Linked DNA regions of Sorangium aterium. The protein of the gene in region 2 interacts with the protein of the main gene of each other region in a pairwise test. Links are inferred from orthologs where the notes say so. Each region holds a gene or a part of one and is shown on either strand. Other genes may lie near its edges.

What was found.
Region 1: the proteins of POL72_RS16575 (region 2) and bioB interact in binary tests that used the Escherichia coli proteins (3 or more experiments, as listed by UniProt). The link is inferred for Sorangium aterium from one-to-one orthologs.

The regions. Positions count from the first base shown.
Region 1 is NZ_JAQNDK010000001.1:379,908-385,960, reverse strand. Bases 338-3,210 are described here. They hold bioB (biotin synthase BioB), read left to right. Parts: upstream 338-1,185; coding sequence 1,186-2,235; downstream 2,236-3,210. Other genes in these bases: POL72_RS01185 (mechanosensitive ion channel family protein), read right to left, coding at 2,177-3,210; POL72_RS01195 (type IV pilus twitching motility protein PilT), read left to right, coding at 338-1,055. Also shown: more of POL72_RS01195, read left to right, coding at 3-337; more of POL72_RS01185, read right to left, coding at 3,211-3,937; POL72_RS01180 (HRDC domain-containing protein), read right to left, coding at 4,123-5,313; POL72_RS01175 (matrixin family metalloprotease), read right to left, coding at 5,331-6,053. UniProt on the Escherichia coli protein: Catalyzes the conversion of dethiobiotin (DTB) to biotin by the insertion of a sulfur atom into dethiobiotin via a radical-based mechanism.
Region 2 is NZ_JAQNDK010000002.1:442,402-449,839, forward strand. The notes cover bases 1,905-4,760. They hold POL72_RS16575 (class II glutamine amidotransferase), read right to left. Parts: upstream 3,798-4,760; coding sequence 3,012-3,797; downstream 1,905-3,011. Other genes in these bases: hemE (uroporphyrinogen decarboxylase), read right to left, coding at 3,876-4,760. Also shown: POL72_RS16565 (aspartate aminotransferase family protein), read right to left, coding at 1-810; POL72_RS16570 (diguanylate cyclase), read right to left, coding at 855-1,718; more of hemE, read right to left, coding at 4,761-4,964; POL72_RS16585 (hypothetical protein), read left to right, coding at 5,142-5,726; POL72_RS16590 (amidohydrolase), read right to left, coding at 5,733-6,920; POL72_RS16595 (FAD:protein FMN transferase), read left to right, coding at 7,100-7,438.

The DNA.
Region 1 (6,053 bases), on a different replicon or contig from region 2:
CCGTGACGACGCCGTACACCTCCGAGGCCTTCCTCCATCAGCTCCTCGGCAAGGCGCTTGCCGCCCACGCCAGCGACATCCACCTCAAGGTCGGTCAGCCGCCGGGCGCGCGGGTCCGCGGCGACATGGTCTACTTCCGCGTCGACAGGATCCGGCCCGAGGACAGCGAGGCCGCCGCGCGGGTGCTGCTCGCCGGGCGCCCGTCGCGCGAGCTGCTCGCCACGCTCCAGGAGCTCGACACCTCGTACGTCGTCCCGGGCCTCGGCCGGTTCCGGGTGAACATCTATCGCCAGCGCGGCTCGCTCGCGATCATCCTGCGGAGCATCCCGCTCAAGATCCCGACGTTCGAGGAGCTCGGCGTGCCCTCGGCGGTCCGGGCGATGGTGGAGCACGATCACGGCCTCATCCTCGTCGCGGGCACGGCCGGCAGCGGCAAGAGCACGACCCTCGCCGCGTTCGTCGGGCACATCAACGCGACCGTGCCGCGCCACATCATCACCCTGGAAGATCCAGTCGAGCACGTGCACGAGGACAACCGCTCCAGCGTGAGCCAGCGCGAGATCGGCGTCGACACCGCGGATTTCCCGACCGCGCTGCGCTCCGCGCTGCGGCAGGACCCGGACGTCGTGCTGATCAGCGCGCTCCGCGACGGCGAGTCGCTCGATCTCGCGCTCCACGCCGCGGAGACCGGGCACCTCGTGCTCGCGGCGGTCAGCGCCGCGGACGTCACGCGCACGCTCGGGCGGCTGATCGCGCTCGGCAAGAGCCCGAGCGAGGCGCGCGAGCGGCTGGCCGACTGTCTCCACGGCGTCGTCGCGCAGCGCCTGCTCCCTCGCCGCGACGGCGCGGGGGAGGTCCTCGCCGCCGAGGTGCTCGTCGGTACGGCCGCGGTGCGCGAGGCGATCCGCCGGCCGGAGGGGAGCCCCTCGCTGCGCGAGCTGATGGAGAAGGGGGTCACGCCGTACGGCATGCAGACCTTCGACGCGCACCTCAGGCAGCTCGTCGCCCAGGGGACGATCGCCAAGGAGACGGCGAAGGCGGTGACCGCGCTCTAGAGCGACGAGCGGACCAAGCCGCCACGAAAGAGCAGAATTTCGGGCCGCCAAGCCGCCAAGGACGCCAGGAAATCCCTCCCTTTCGCGCCTCGCTTGCGGCGGCGCCTCAAGCCCGGCTATGAGCGAGCCCATGCTCGAAGGGATCGAACGAGAAGGGGCGGAGCACAGGAATGGATGCGGCGGCCCGGCCGGGCACGCCCCGTCGGCGGGCGCGCCCCGCCACGACTGGACCGTCGAGCAGGCGGTCGCCCTGCACGACCTGCCGCTCTTCGAGCTGATCGACCGCGCCCGCGCGGTCCACCGCGCGTTCCACGGCGAGCACGAGGTCCAGCTCTGCACCCTGCTCAGCGTCAAGACGGGCGGCTGCCCCGAGGACTGCGCCTACTGCCCGCAGTCGAGCCACTACGAGACCGAGGTCGGGCCGGAGCGCATGCTCGACGTCGGCGCGGTCCTCGCCGCCGCAGGGCGCGCCCGCGACGGCGGCTCGACGCGGTTCTGCATGGGCGCCGCGTGGCGCGAGGTGAAGGACGGCCCCGCCTTCGAGCGCGTCCTCGACATGGTGCGCGGCGTGAAAGCCCTCGGCCTCGAGGCGTGCTGCACGCTCGGCATGCTCACCGACGACCAGGCGCGCCGCCTCAAGGAGGCCGGCCTCGACGCCTACAACCACAACCTCGACACCTCGCGGAAGGCCTACAAATCGATCATCTCGACGCGCACGTACGACGAGCGGCTCGTCACCCTGCGCAACGTCCGGCGGGCGGGCATCACCGTCTGCTCGGGCGGCATCATCGGCATGGGCGAGTCGATCGCCGACCGCTGCGAGATGCTCGTCGAGCTCGCGCGCCTCGATCCCCACCCGGAGAGCGTGCCGATCAACGCCCTCGTGCGCTCGCCGGGGACGCCCCTCGAGAGCCTCCCCCCGGTCGATCCGATCGAGTTCGTCCGGATGATCGCGGTCGCGCGGGTCATGATGCCGCGCGCGATGGTGCGCCTGTCCGCCGGGCGGACGGAGCTCTCGCGCGAGGCGCAGCTGCTCTGCATGTACGCGGGGGCGAACTCGATCTTCTACGGAGACAAGCTGCTCACCACGCCGAACCCCGGCGAGGACGAGGACCGCGCGCTCATCGAGAAGGCGGGGCTTCAGCCGATGGCGCCCGCCGCGGCGCGCGCCGCCCGTTAGCCGAGCCCCCCGCCGCGGCCGCCTCCGGCTGCGGGCGCTCCCCTCCGCGCGGCGCGACGTGCAGCGTCTGCGTCGGGTAGGCGAGCTTCGATCCGGCCATGTCGATGATCTGCAGGAAGGTGATCAGCATCGCCTGCCGGATGTCCCGGAACTCCGCGAAGTCGGTCGTCTGGAACCAGGCCACCACCTCCACGTCGAGCGAGGACGGGCCGACGCCGATGAAGCGCACAACGACGTCCTCGGGCCAGACCTTCGGGTGCTCCCGCAGCGCCCGCTCGCACTCTTCCACGATGGCGCGGAGCTGCTCGGGCGATGTGTCGCGCTCGATCCCCAGCAGGCAGGCGAGGCGGATGCGGTCGCGCGCCGTGAACGACTCGATGTGGAGATCGGCCAGCTTGCCGTTCGGGATCGTGACGATGGTCCGGTCGACCGTGCGGATCCGGGTCGAGCGGAGCCCGATGCTCTCGACCGTGCCGAGGAGCGCGTCGACCTTCACGAAGTCGCCGACCTGGAACGGCCGGTCGATGCCGATCGCGACCGAGCCGAAGAGGTTCTCCACCGTCTTCTGCGCGGCGAGGGCCAGCGCGACGCCGCCGATGCCGAGGCCGGCGATGAGGCTCGCCACGGGGTAGCCGAGCTCCGAGAGCACCGCGATCACGCCGATGATCACGATCGCGACCTTCGCGATCCGCCCCATGAGCGGCACGAGCGAGCGCGCCGCCGGGTTGTCGCGCGTCGCGGGGGCGGCGAGCAGGCGGCCGCCGAAGGCGTCGATCGCGCGCAGTGCGAACCAGAAGACCGCGACGAAGACGCCGGCGCGCAGCACCTGGCCGAGGAACTCCTCGGCCGGCAGGTACAGCCCGAGCCACGGGAGCACGGCCGTGATCACCAGGAGCGCCGCCGCGAACGTGAACGGACCGCGCGCCCCCCCGAGGAGCACGTCGTCGAGCGTGGACTCCGTCCGGGCGATGACGCGGCGGAGCGCGGCGCGGACGAGGTAGCTCAGCACCGCGCCGACGAGCCAGCCGGCCAGCGCGAGGACCGGCAGCGCGAGCCACTGCCACCAGAGCAGCTCGCGCGGGCCGGGGCGCAGGAGCGCCGGCGGCAGGTGATCGCGGAGCCAGCGATCTTCGAGCCGTGCGTACCACTCATCGACGCGCTCCACCGTGGCGCGCGAGAAGATCCAGCGCACGCCGTCGGGCGTGGTGCGCCGCACGAGGCGCACCGGCTGGGGCCCCGTCCGCGTCGGGATCTTGCCGAGCTGCTCCACGCCGGCCCCGAGGTTGTCCTGCGTGTCCCCCTGCGGGTTCGGCGAGAGCGTCTCCACCTCCAGCCAGAGGTGCCGATCGAGCACCGCCTTGAGCTTCTGCGCGAGCTCCGCGCCGTTCGCCCTCGGCGGCACGTCCAGGTAGCGCGCGGCCTCGGCGTAATCGCCCGCGCGGCACAGCTCGACGAAGCTGCGCATGGAGGCTCGAGGCGAGTCGGGCGCGACAGGGGTCGCCTCCGGCTCAGGGCCGGCCTCGGCGCCCGCCGCGGGCGGCGGCGGCGACGGCGGGGGCGGCGGAGGGGACAGCTCTCCGGCGCTCGCTCCCAGGAGGGCGCACCCGAACACGAGCGCGAAGGCGAACGCAGCGCGGAGCCACCTCGCCGGCGGCCAGAGGCGGAGCCGCCTCGGCCCCTTGGGATGATCGGTCGACGGCATGGGCCCTGCTATTCCATCGCCCGGCGGCTCTGTCGACCGGGCGGCGCGCGCGCCACGTGCGCTCGCTCGCAGCGGGCTCCACGTGTCTGAGATCCCGCCGAGGATCGCGGACGCGCGGAACCGACAGGCGGAACCGACACGCGGAATCGACAAGCGGAACCGACAGGCGCAACCGACGCGCGGAGCTACGTCACGGCTGCAGGCGGCTCGCCCGGCTGCGCCGCGGCCACGAGCGCCGCGAGCGCGCGGCCGTAGCGCGCGAGCCGCCCCGCGCCGAGCCCCGGGATGCGCGCGATCGCGGCGGCGATCGCCTCGTCCCGGGCGTGGGCCGTCGCCAGCGCGATCTCCGCGAGATCCTGCGCGCAGTGACCGGGCAGCACGACCTGCTCGTCCACCTTCCGCGCCTTCGCTTCCGCCCTGCGCCACGCCGCGATCCGGGTCTCCACCGCGCGCCGCGCGGCGAGCTCCTTCCGGGGCGGGCGGCTTTGCTGGAAGAGGGCGCGCTCCTCCTCGGGCACGTCGCCGTCGCTGCACCCTTGCTCGATCGCGCGGAGCCACGCCGCGACGCACGCGGCCGCGCGGCCCGCCGCGGCCCCGCGGATCGCGCGCACGTCGTCTGCGCTGGCGGGCCTCCGCTGCGCGAGCTCGAGCAGCACCTCGCTGGCGACGATCTTGAAGGAGGGCACGTCGGCCCCCTCGGCGACCGCCTCGCGCGCCGCCACGAGCCGCCGCAGGATCGCCCGGCCCTGCGGATCGAGCGCCTGGGCCCCCTTGATGCGCGCGTAAGCGGGCCGCGGATCGCGCGGCGGCCCGAGGGCGCTCGCGAGCTTGTAGGCGCACTCCTCCTCGATCTCCTCGTCGATCCCGAGGGCGCGGCTGCGCTCGGCGAGCCGCGCGCGGAGCGAGAGCAGGTGGCGCACGTCGTCGGCCAGGTAGCGCAGCTCGGCGTCCTCGATCGGCCTGCGCCCCCAGTCGTGCTGCTGGAGCTGCTTGTCGACCTTCACGTCGAGCTCCGACAGGAGCAGCGCGGCGAGCCCCGTCGCCGCGCACCCCAGCATGCGCGCGGCGACCGAGGTGTCGTGCGCGCCCGCGAGCGGCGCGCCCGCCTCGGCGAGCATGCGCGCGTCGAAGGTGAGGTCGTGCAGCACCTTGGGCGGACCAGCGGCCCCGAGGAGCGGCGCGAGCGGCGCGACAGGCACCCGGAGCGCGTCGACCACCCCGATCGCGATCTCGTCCCCCTCGCGAAAGGCGAGCTGGACCGTGCAGAGCCGCGCCCGGTACGCGAACAGCCCGTTGGCCTCCACGTCGACCGCGAGCGCGTCGGCGCGGGCGGCGCGCTCGACCAGCCGGGCGAGCTCGCCTTCGCGCTCGACCAGGACGGGAGGGCTCTGGCTCAGCAGGCCTCCTCGCGGCCCGCCCGCGAGGCCGCGCCGCGCCGGGCCCGCGCGACCACGCCGACCAGCGCGAGCGCGGCGAGGACGAGCCCTCCACCGCGCCCGTCCTGGCCAGCGTTGCCGCGCCGCGCCGCGGCGCAGCCGCCCGACTCCTTCACCGCGGGCTGATCCGCGGCGCACAGCGAAGAGAAGCCGTGGCGCGGCGTGGGGTCGCAGCCCTCGATCGGCTCCCCGGGCGGGTACACCGCGCAGATCCCGTCGCGGTCGTCCTGGGAGAGGTCGCGGAGCGAAGAGCGGTAGTTGGCGAACATGGTCGCGTCGTGCTCGATCGAGTGCGAGAGCCCGAGGAAATGGCCGGCCTCGTGGGTGGCGATGCTCAGGAGGTCGAACGCGACGCCGTCGGCTCCCTGGGAGAGCGCCAACGAGTTGATCTCCATGTCCGCGTCGTAGATCTCGCCGGTCTTGAGGTGGTAGGTGACGGTCGTGAGCGCGAGGGTGTTCCCGCTGTCGGCGTACGGCCACCCGTCGTCCCGGAACATGATGATGTTCGCGTTCGCCTTGGCCTTGTTGTACTCGTGCGCGGCGCACGCGACAGGGCCCAGGTAGGTGACCTCCATGCGCGGGGTCTGCCCGTCGCCGCAGTCGGCCTCCGTCCACGCCGCGAACGCCTCCTCGAAGATCGACTCCGCCTCCTGGAGCGACACCTGGGCGGAGGCGTCCTC
Region 2 (7,438 bases):
CACGAGCGCCCCGTGCCGGTGCGCCGCTTCGCAGACCGCGTGCAGGAACGCGTCGGGCGGGACGACGCAGCCGCCCCGCCCGAGGATCGGCTCGAGGAGGACCGCGCCGACGTCGCCCCCGCGCAGCGCGAGCTCGACGGCGTCGACCGAGCGCGCGGCGCCCGCCTCGTCGCGCGGGTAGGGCGCGAACGTCACGCGCCGGTTGAGCTGCTCCGCGAAGGGCGCCCTGTAGCTCTCGCGCAGCCCGCACGCCGCGAGCGGCGCGTACCCGAGCCCGTGGTACGCGCCCTCGAACGCGACGAGCCCAGGCCGTCCGGTCGAGAGCGCCGCCGTCTTGACGGCCGCGGTGATCGCGTCGCTGCCGCTCTGGCCGAGCAGCGCCATGGGCGAGGGCCCGGGGTGCAGCGCCGTGAGGCGCTCCAGCAGGGCGATCTTCACGTCGGCCGAGTACACGTCGCCGAGCGCGAGGGTCAGCCGCGACAGCTGCTCCTCCGCCGCGCGCCGCACCGGCGCCGCCGCGTGGCCGAGCAGCAGCGCGCCGAAGCCGGCGCACAGGTCGACGTACCGGTTCCCGTCGACGTCGCAGACGTTCGCGCCGCGCCCGTGCGACAGCACGATCGGCAGCATGTCGGCGCCGCTCTTCTGCGCCCGCGCCTCGCGCCGCCGGCCGAACGCCGGGCACTCGACGCGCTCGAGCCGCTCGAGGGCGCTCCGCGACAGGGGACCAGGCGGCGGCGACAGGATCGCGGGCAGCTCAGCGCCGCTGCCCGCGTCCGGCGCCGCCGGCAGCGGCAGATCGCTGTTCGGCATCGTCCTTACCTCCGCCGGAACCTAGCGCGCCCGCGGGCGGCTGCTCAGGCGCACACCCGGTTTCTCCCGCTGTTCTTCGCGTGGTAGAGGCGCTCGTCCGCGCGCTTGATGAGGTCGTTCGCTGTGCGATCGCCCTCCTGGAGGAGCGCCACGCCGACGCTGATCGTCACGCGGATGCTGTCGGCCTGGAACACGAACAGGTGCTCCGCGACCTTTTGACGCAGGGTCTCGCCGAGGGCCGCCGCGCCCTCGATGGACGTCTCCGGCAGGATGATGGCGAACTCCTCGCCGCCGTAGCGCGCGAAGACCTCGTCGCGGCGAATGCGGCTCTGCACGATGCGCGCGACCTCCTTCAGCACGAAGTCGCCGGCCAGGTGGCCGTGGACGTCGTTGATGCGCTTGAAGTGGTCGATGTCGAACAGGAGGATCGCGAGGTCCCGCTCGTGGCGGCGGCCGCGGATGATCTCGCGCTCGAGCGCCTCGTAGAGGTAGCGCTTGTTGTGGATCTGCGTGAGACCATCGATGATGGTCATCCGGTAGATCTCTTCGTGGTATTGCGCCTCCACGTCGGCGCCGGACAGGAACTTGAAGATCGTGGGGCCGATCTTCACCCGGTCTCCGTTCTTCAGCACCACCTCGCGGGAGATCTGCTCATCGTTGCAGTACGTCCCGTTGGTGCTCCCATCGTCGACGACCATCCAGGCGCTCGGCCGCTGCTCGAAATGGGCGTGCCTTCGTGACACGGAGTCGCCGTCGAGCACGATGTGGTTGTCCGCGCCGCGACCGACCCGCGTCGGGTTGTTCTCCAGCACGAACCGCTTGCCGAGCAGCGTGGGCTCCTTCGTGTAGATCACGACCAGGCAGTCGGTCGTGTTCTTGCTGCCGCCGCCCGGTGGGGGCTGGACCACCTGCGTTACACGAGTCTTTTCGTCGAAGTCACTCACGCGCGCTCAGCCCAACCCGTCGTGCGACCTAGCCTCGACATCGTTCGAGCTCTTCCCGAGACGGAACCTACCCGGGCGTGGCTCTTCGGTCGCGATGCAACGGTTCGATATGCCCTAGCTCGCCCAACGTCAAAGCGTACTGACATGCCCCGACTCCCGTCAAGACGGCCATCCGGGCGGAGCCGTCTTCAGTGCTTCCTCCGCCTTCCCGACCCGACAACGGCCTACGTCGCCTTCTGCGCTCGGTCGTGTCGGTCGTGTCGGTTGCGTCGGTTGCGTCCGTTGCGCCCTTCCACGTTCTCGGCTTGTTCCCCGCACGCCGTCCGCCCCCTCGCCGCTGTTCGCTGCCGCTCACGCCGCGCCGCACCGCAGGTGCTCGCCGATGCGCCTTGTGGGGCGCTGTGCGCTGTTATCGCAGTTGACGCCCCATCTCTTTCCTCTTGTACAGCCCGAGCTGCCGAGGACGCGGGTCTCTCTATGCGTTTCCCGAGCGCGCCGCCACCCGTCCGGCGAGCGATTGAGCCGGCAAGGGAGGGAATGGTTTGCTGGAACACGATGTGTCTGTTCGCCTGGCATGTCCGCGTTCTGCGGGGACGAGGCTCTGTGAGTTCTGCCTCAAAACGAGGGCGCATCACAACGCTGAACTGAGCGAAGCGGAACGCAGCGGACCGGAACCGAGCGAAGCGGCACGGAACGGAGCGGAACCGGAGCGGAGCGGAACCGGAGCGGAGCGGAACCGGAGCGGAGCGGAACCGAGCGGAGCGGAACCCAGCGAAGCCGAGCAGAACGTCGCGAGCGGCGCGGAACGGCGCGGAACGGCGCGGAGCCGGAGCGGGGCCGCGTGGACCGCGTGCGCTGCACGCCGCGCGTGCTGCGACCCCGCAGCGCAGAGGCCTCCCGCCAGCGTTGCCGGTCAGTTGACTTGGCACACAGGGTGCGTAGGATAGACCTGCGTCGCGGCGGAGACCTTCCCCCCCCAGGTCCGTCGCGGCGTTTTTCTTTTCAGGCTGCCGTGCCCATCTCCAGGCCGCGGCACGGCAGCGCGCTTCCTGCCTTGGATGGCTCCAGGAGCAGCTCGTTCCTCCGCCAGCCGCAACGCTCCGTCAATGCTGGAACCGGCCACGGCGGGAAGGCGTCGCTGCGCCCGCTGCGGAGAAAGGCGCCGAGAGGCCGACCCCCATCACGAAGCCGGGATCGACGGCGCGATCCCTGACGCGCAGGCGCGGGCGTGAGGGGTGGACACCGCGCTGGCGTCGATCAGGCGAGCGACGACAGCGTCGCGCGCAGCTCGCCGCCGTCGAATACCCAGAGCTCGCCCGGTCGTCCCGTGGTCCAGGTCTCGTTCGCGGTGAGCGGGCTCGTCGCGACCACCGCGATCCGATCCTTCGGGGTCGTGACGGCCGAGAAGTCGACGCGGACATCGTCGTCCAGGAGCGTCGCGATGCCGAAGGGGGCCTTGCGGATGATGTGACAGAGCCGGGTTGCGCAGCGGGCGAAGAGGTGGCGCCCGTCGCCGAGCAGGAAGTTGAACGTCCCGTCCTGGCCTAGCTCGCCGCCGAGCGCCGCGATCGCCTCCCAGAGCTCGCTGGGCCGGCGAGGATAGCCGGGGAACGAGCTGCGGAGCCCCTCCAGCAGGTAACAGAAGGCGTGCTCGCTGTCGGTCGTTCCGATGGGGTTGAAGCGGCCCAGCGCGCGGCGCCGGACGCGAGGGAGCGTGCCGTTGTGCGCGAAGACCCAGTGGCGTCCCCAGAGCTCGCGCACGAACGGGTGCGTGTTGGCGAGGAGGACATCGCCGCGGGTGCGGCGCCGGATGTGGCCGATCGCGAGCAGCGTCTTGATGGGCGTCTCGCTGAGGAATCGCGCCAGCGGGCTCTCCGCGGCGGGGCTCGGATCGAGGAACACGCGCGCGGCGCGCCCCTCGAAGAACGCGAGGCCCCAACCGTCAGCGTGGGGACCTGTGCGGCCGCCCCGGTGCCGGAGGCCGTTGAACGAAAAGACGATGTCTGTGGGGACGTTGCACTCCATCCCGAGGAGCTCGCACATGCTCGCGGGTGGACCATATCACCCCCGGAGGGGGTCTGAGATCCGATCCCGATCGATGCCGCGGCGCGATGCGCGGCGTCAGCGCGCCGGCTCGCCCTGGAGCGACGCGCGCGGGATGGAGTGGACGAGATCGATGACCGCCTTGACCGTATCGACCGGCGTCTCGGGGATGATGCCGTGGCCGAGGTTGAAGATGTGCCCGGCGCGGCCGCCCGCCTCCGCGAGCACCGCGCGCGCGCGGCGCTCGGCGACGGCGCGCGGCGCGCAGAGCAGCAGCGGGTCGAGGTTGCCCTGCACCGCGCGATCGTACCCGATGCGCTGCCACGCCTTGTCGAGCGGCGTGCGCCAGTCGACGCCGATCACCGTGCCGCCGGCGTCGCGCTGCGCCTCCAGGAGCGCCCCTGTGTTCGTACCGAAGTGGATGACCGGGACCCCCGTCGCCTCGAGGTCGCGGAGGATGTGCCGCACGTGCGGCTGCACGTGCTCGCGGTAGTCGTCGATCGAGAGCGAGCCGACCCACGAGTCGAACAGCTGCACCGCCTGGGCGCCCGCGGCGACCTGCGCGCGCAACAGGCGGCGGACGACCTCCGAGATCTTGCCCATCAGCGCCGACCACGCCTCGGGGTCGCTCCACATCAGCTGCTTCGTGAGCCGGTAGTCGCTCGACTTGCCCCCCTCGACGAGGTAGCTCGCCATGGTGAACGGCGCGCCGGCGAAGCCGATGAGCGGCGTCTTGCCGTCCAGCTCCTTGCGGATGAGGCGCACGGCGTCGAGCACGTAGCCGAGGCCCTCCTCGGGCTCGAACACCCGCAGCCGCTCGATGCCGGCCCGATCGCGCACGGGCTCGTGGATCACCGGGCCCTCGCCCTTCGCGAACTCGAAGGGGGCGCCCATCGGCTCGAGCGGCAGGAGGATGTCGGCGAAGAGGATCGCCGCGTCCATCCCGAGCCGCAGCGGCTGGAGCGTCACCTCGAGCGCGAGCTCGGGCGTCTTGCAGATCTCGAGGAGCGTGTACTTCTTCCTGAGCTCCCGGTACTCGGCCATGTACCGGCCGGCCTGGCGCATGAACCACACGGGCGTGACATCGGTCGGCTCACGCCGGCAGGCGCGCAGGAAGCGATCGTGCATGGAAGGCTCCAGGAGGGGGTCGACGGGACGCCCCTTCATGTCCGTTCAGCCATCGCCCGGCAATGGGTTTCAGCCCATCGCTCGCGCGCGGCTCGCCGGGAGCGCGGCGCGGCCGGGCCCGAGGCGGCCCGTCGAGGGGGCGGACCCAAGCGTCGGCTCCCTCGCCGTGTAGACTAGGAGCCTATGGCGCGTCCCTCCAGACCTCCCGGCTTTGACATGACGTACAGGCCCGAGAAGCGCATCGCGTTCGGGCCGCCGCTGAAGGAGCGCCTCCCGGCGCTGCTTTACCTGACCTTCGCCCTCGGCGTCTCGGGGGTGATCTTCTATGGCCAGAACGCTCCCTCGAGCTCCCGGCTCTTCCAGTACGTCGTCGAGGGCGATCGCCACCGGCTCGTCTCCTCCAGCGTTTGCGCCATCGTCCTGTGCGTGAGCGCGGTGGCGATGGTGCTACGCGAGCAGATGCGGGGGGTCGTCGTGCACCCGGACGGGATCGAGCTGCGCGAGCTGCTCACCTTCGGCGTGCCGCGCGTGCGGCGCTTCGCCTGGTCGCAGATCGACCGGATGGCGGTGCCCTCCGCGCAGGCGCGCGCCGGCGGCGCGGCGGCGGTCGGCGGGAGCGTGCCGGCGAGCAACATCCGGCTCGATCTCTGGGATGGGTCCCGCACCTGGCTGCCGGACGTCGGAGACAAGATCGCGCTGTCGGTGATGCTGGAGCGGGTCGCCCTGGCGCGGGCGATCCCGGTCGAGGGGGGAACCGGGCTGATGGACGACCTCGGGAACCCCCTTCAGGACGACGGCTGAACAGGCCTAGCGCGCGCTCGCCCCGGCCTTCCGCTGCGCGAACTCCTCGCGCACGCCCTGCCGCAGCTCGGGGTCGAGCAGGAGATCCGCGCACGTCATCGCCATGGCCTTGGCGGCGATCAGCATCGAGTCCTGGCCGGCGGGGCTCGCGGCGCGCGCGGCGAACGCGTGCTGGTGGCAGGTCGTCTCTCCCTTGCCGCAGATCGCGATCCACGGGTGGATGGCGGGGAGCGCGTGGGACACGTCGCCCATGTCGGTCGAGCCGGTGCCGACGGCGGGGTCCATCTCGATCGGCGAGCGGCCGAGGGCGCGCAGGTGCTCGCCGAAGCGGCGCGCCATCTTCCGGTTGTTGACCATGTTCTTGTAGCCGCCCTGATCGACGAGCGTGAGCTCGACCCCGCTCGCCATGGCCGCACCGCGGGCGCAGCGCTCCACGATCGCCCGCACGCGGGCGAGCTCCTCGGTGTCGAGGGCGCGGACCGAGAACTCGGCGACGGCGAGCTCCGGGATGATGTTGACCGCCTGACCGCCGTTCTTGATGAACCCGTGCACCCGGACGCCATCGCGGAAGTGGACGCGCTGGCCGTCGATCAGCCGGAAGGTGTCGAGGCAGGCCGTGAGCGCGCTGCTCCCGTCCCACGGCGCGAGCGCCGCGTGCGACGGCTTGCCGTGGAACTGGAGCTCGAGCCAGACGCTGGCCAGCGTGTCGTGCGCGAGCAGGTCGCGGTCGAACGGGTGGAACATCATCGCGGCGTCGACGCCCTCGAAGGCGCCCGCCTCGAGCAGCCTGATCTTGCCGCCGCCCCCCTCCTCGGCGGGCGTCCCGACCAGATCGATGGTGCCGGCCACGGCGTCCTTCTGCCGCGCCAGCGCGAGGAACGCGCCGAGCGCCCCCGCCGCGATCAGGTTGTGCCCGCAGGCGTGGCCGATCTCAGGGAGCGCGTCGTACTCGGCCAGGATGGCGAGGTGAGGCCCCCCGCCGCGCCCGATGCGCGCGCGCAGCGAGGTGGGCATGCCGGCGAGCCCGCGCTCGACCTGGATGCCGCGGCTCTCGACGGCCTCGGCGAGCCAGGCCGCGGCCCTGTGCTCCTCGAACCGGAGCTCCGGGTGCGCGTGGATGCGCGCGGCGATCTCGCGGAGATCCGGGGAGAGGTCGTCGATGTCACGCTGGATGCGGCTCGGGTCGAGGCTCATAGGGGCGAGCGATACTACTCTGGATCCGCGCGGCTCGCCCGGGCCATGGTGGCGCTGGCGGAGGAGCTCCGCCGCCGCCCCGTGGTCACGTTCGCGCGTTCGCGTGTTCCCTCGTTCGCACATCGGCACCCCGCGCGCCGCCACGCTGTCGGGACTTCTCACGGACCCAGGACCCTCGAATGCACGGACCGCGCTGTTCTCCGCTCCTCTTCTTACCCCGCTTACCCCGCTTCCCCTTCCTCGCGGCGGCGCTCGCGCTCGCTGCCTGCGACGCGTCCCCACGCGCCCGCCAGGAGGCCGGGCCGGCCGCCGCGAGCGTGGCGCCGCTGCCGGCTCAGTCCGCTCCAGCGCAGGCCGGGCCCGCCCGCGTCGCGGTCGAGGCGAGGGCGATGGGCACGAGCCTGCTCCTCGCCGCCTACACGAGCGAGGCGATGGATGAGGCGGCGATCAGGGTCCGGCTGGACAAGGCGATCGCCGAGATCCGCAGGCTCGAGGGGCTCATGACGACCTGGCGGCCG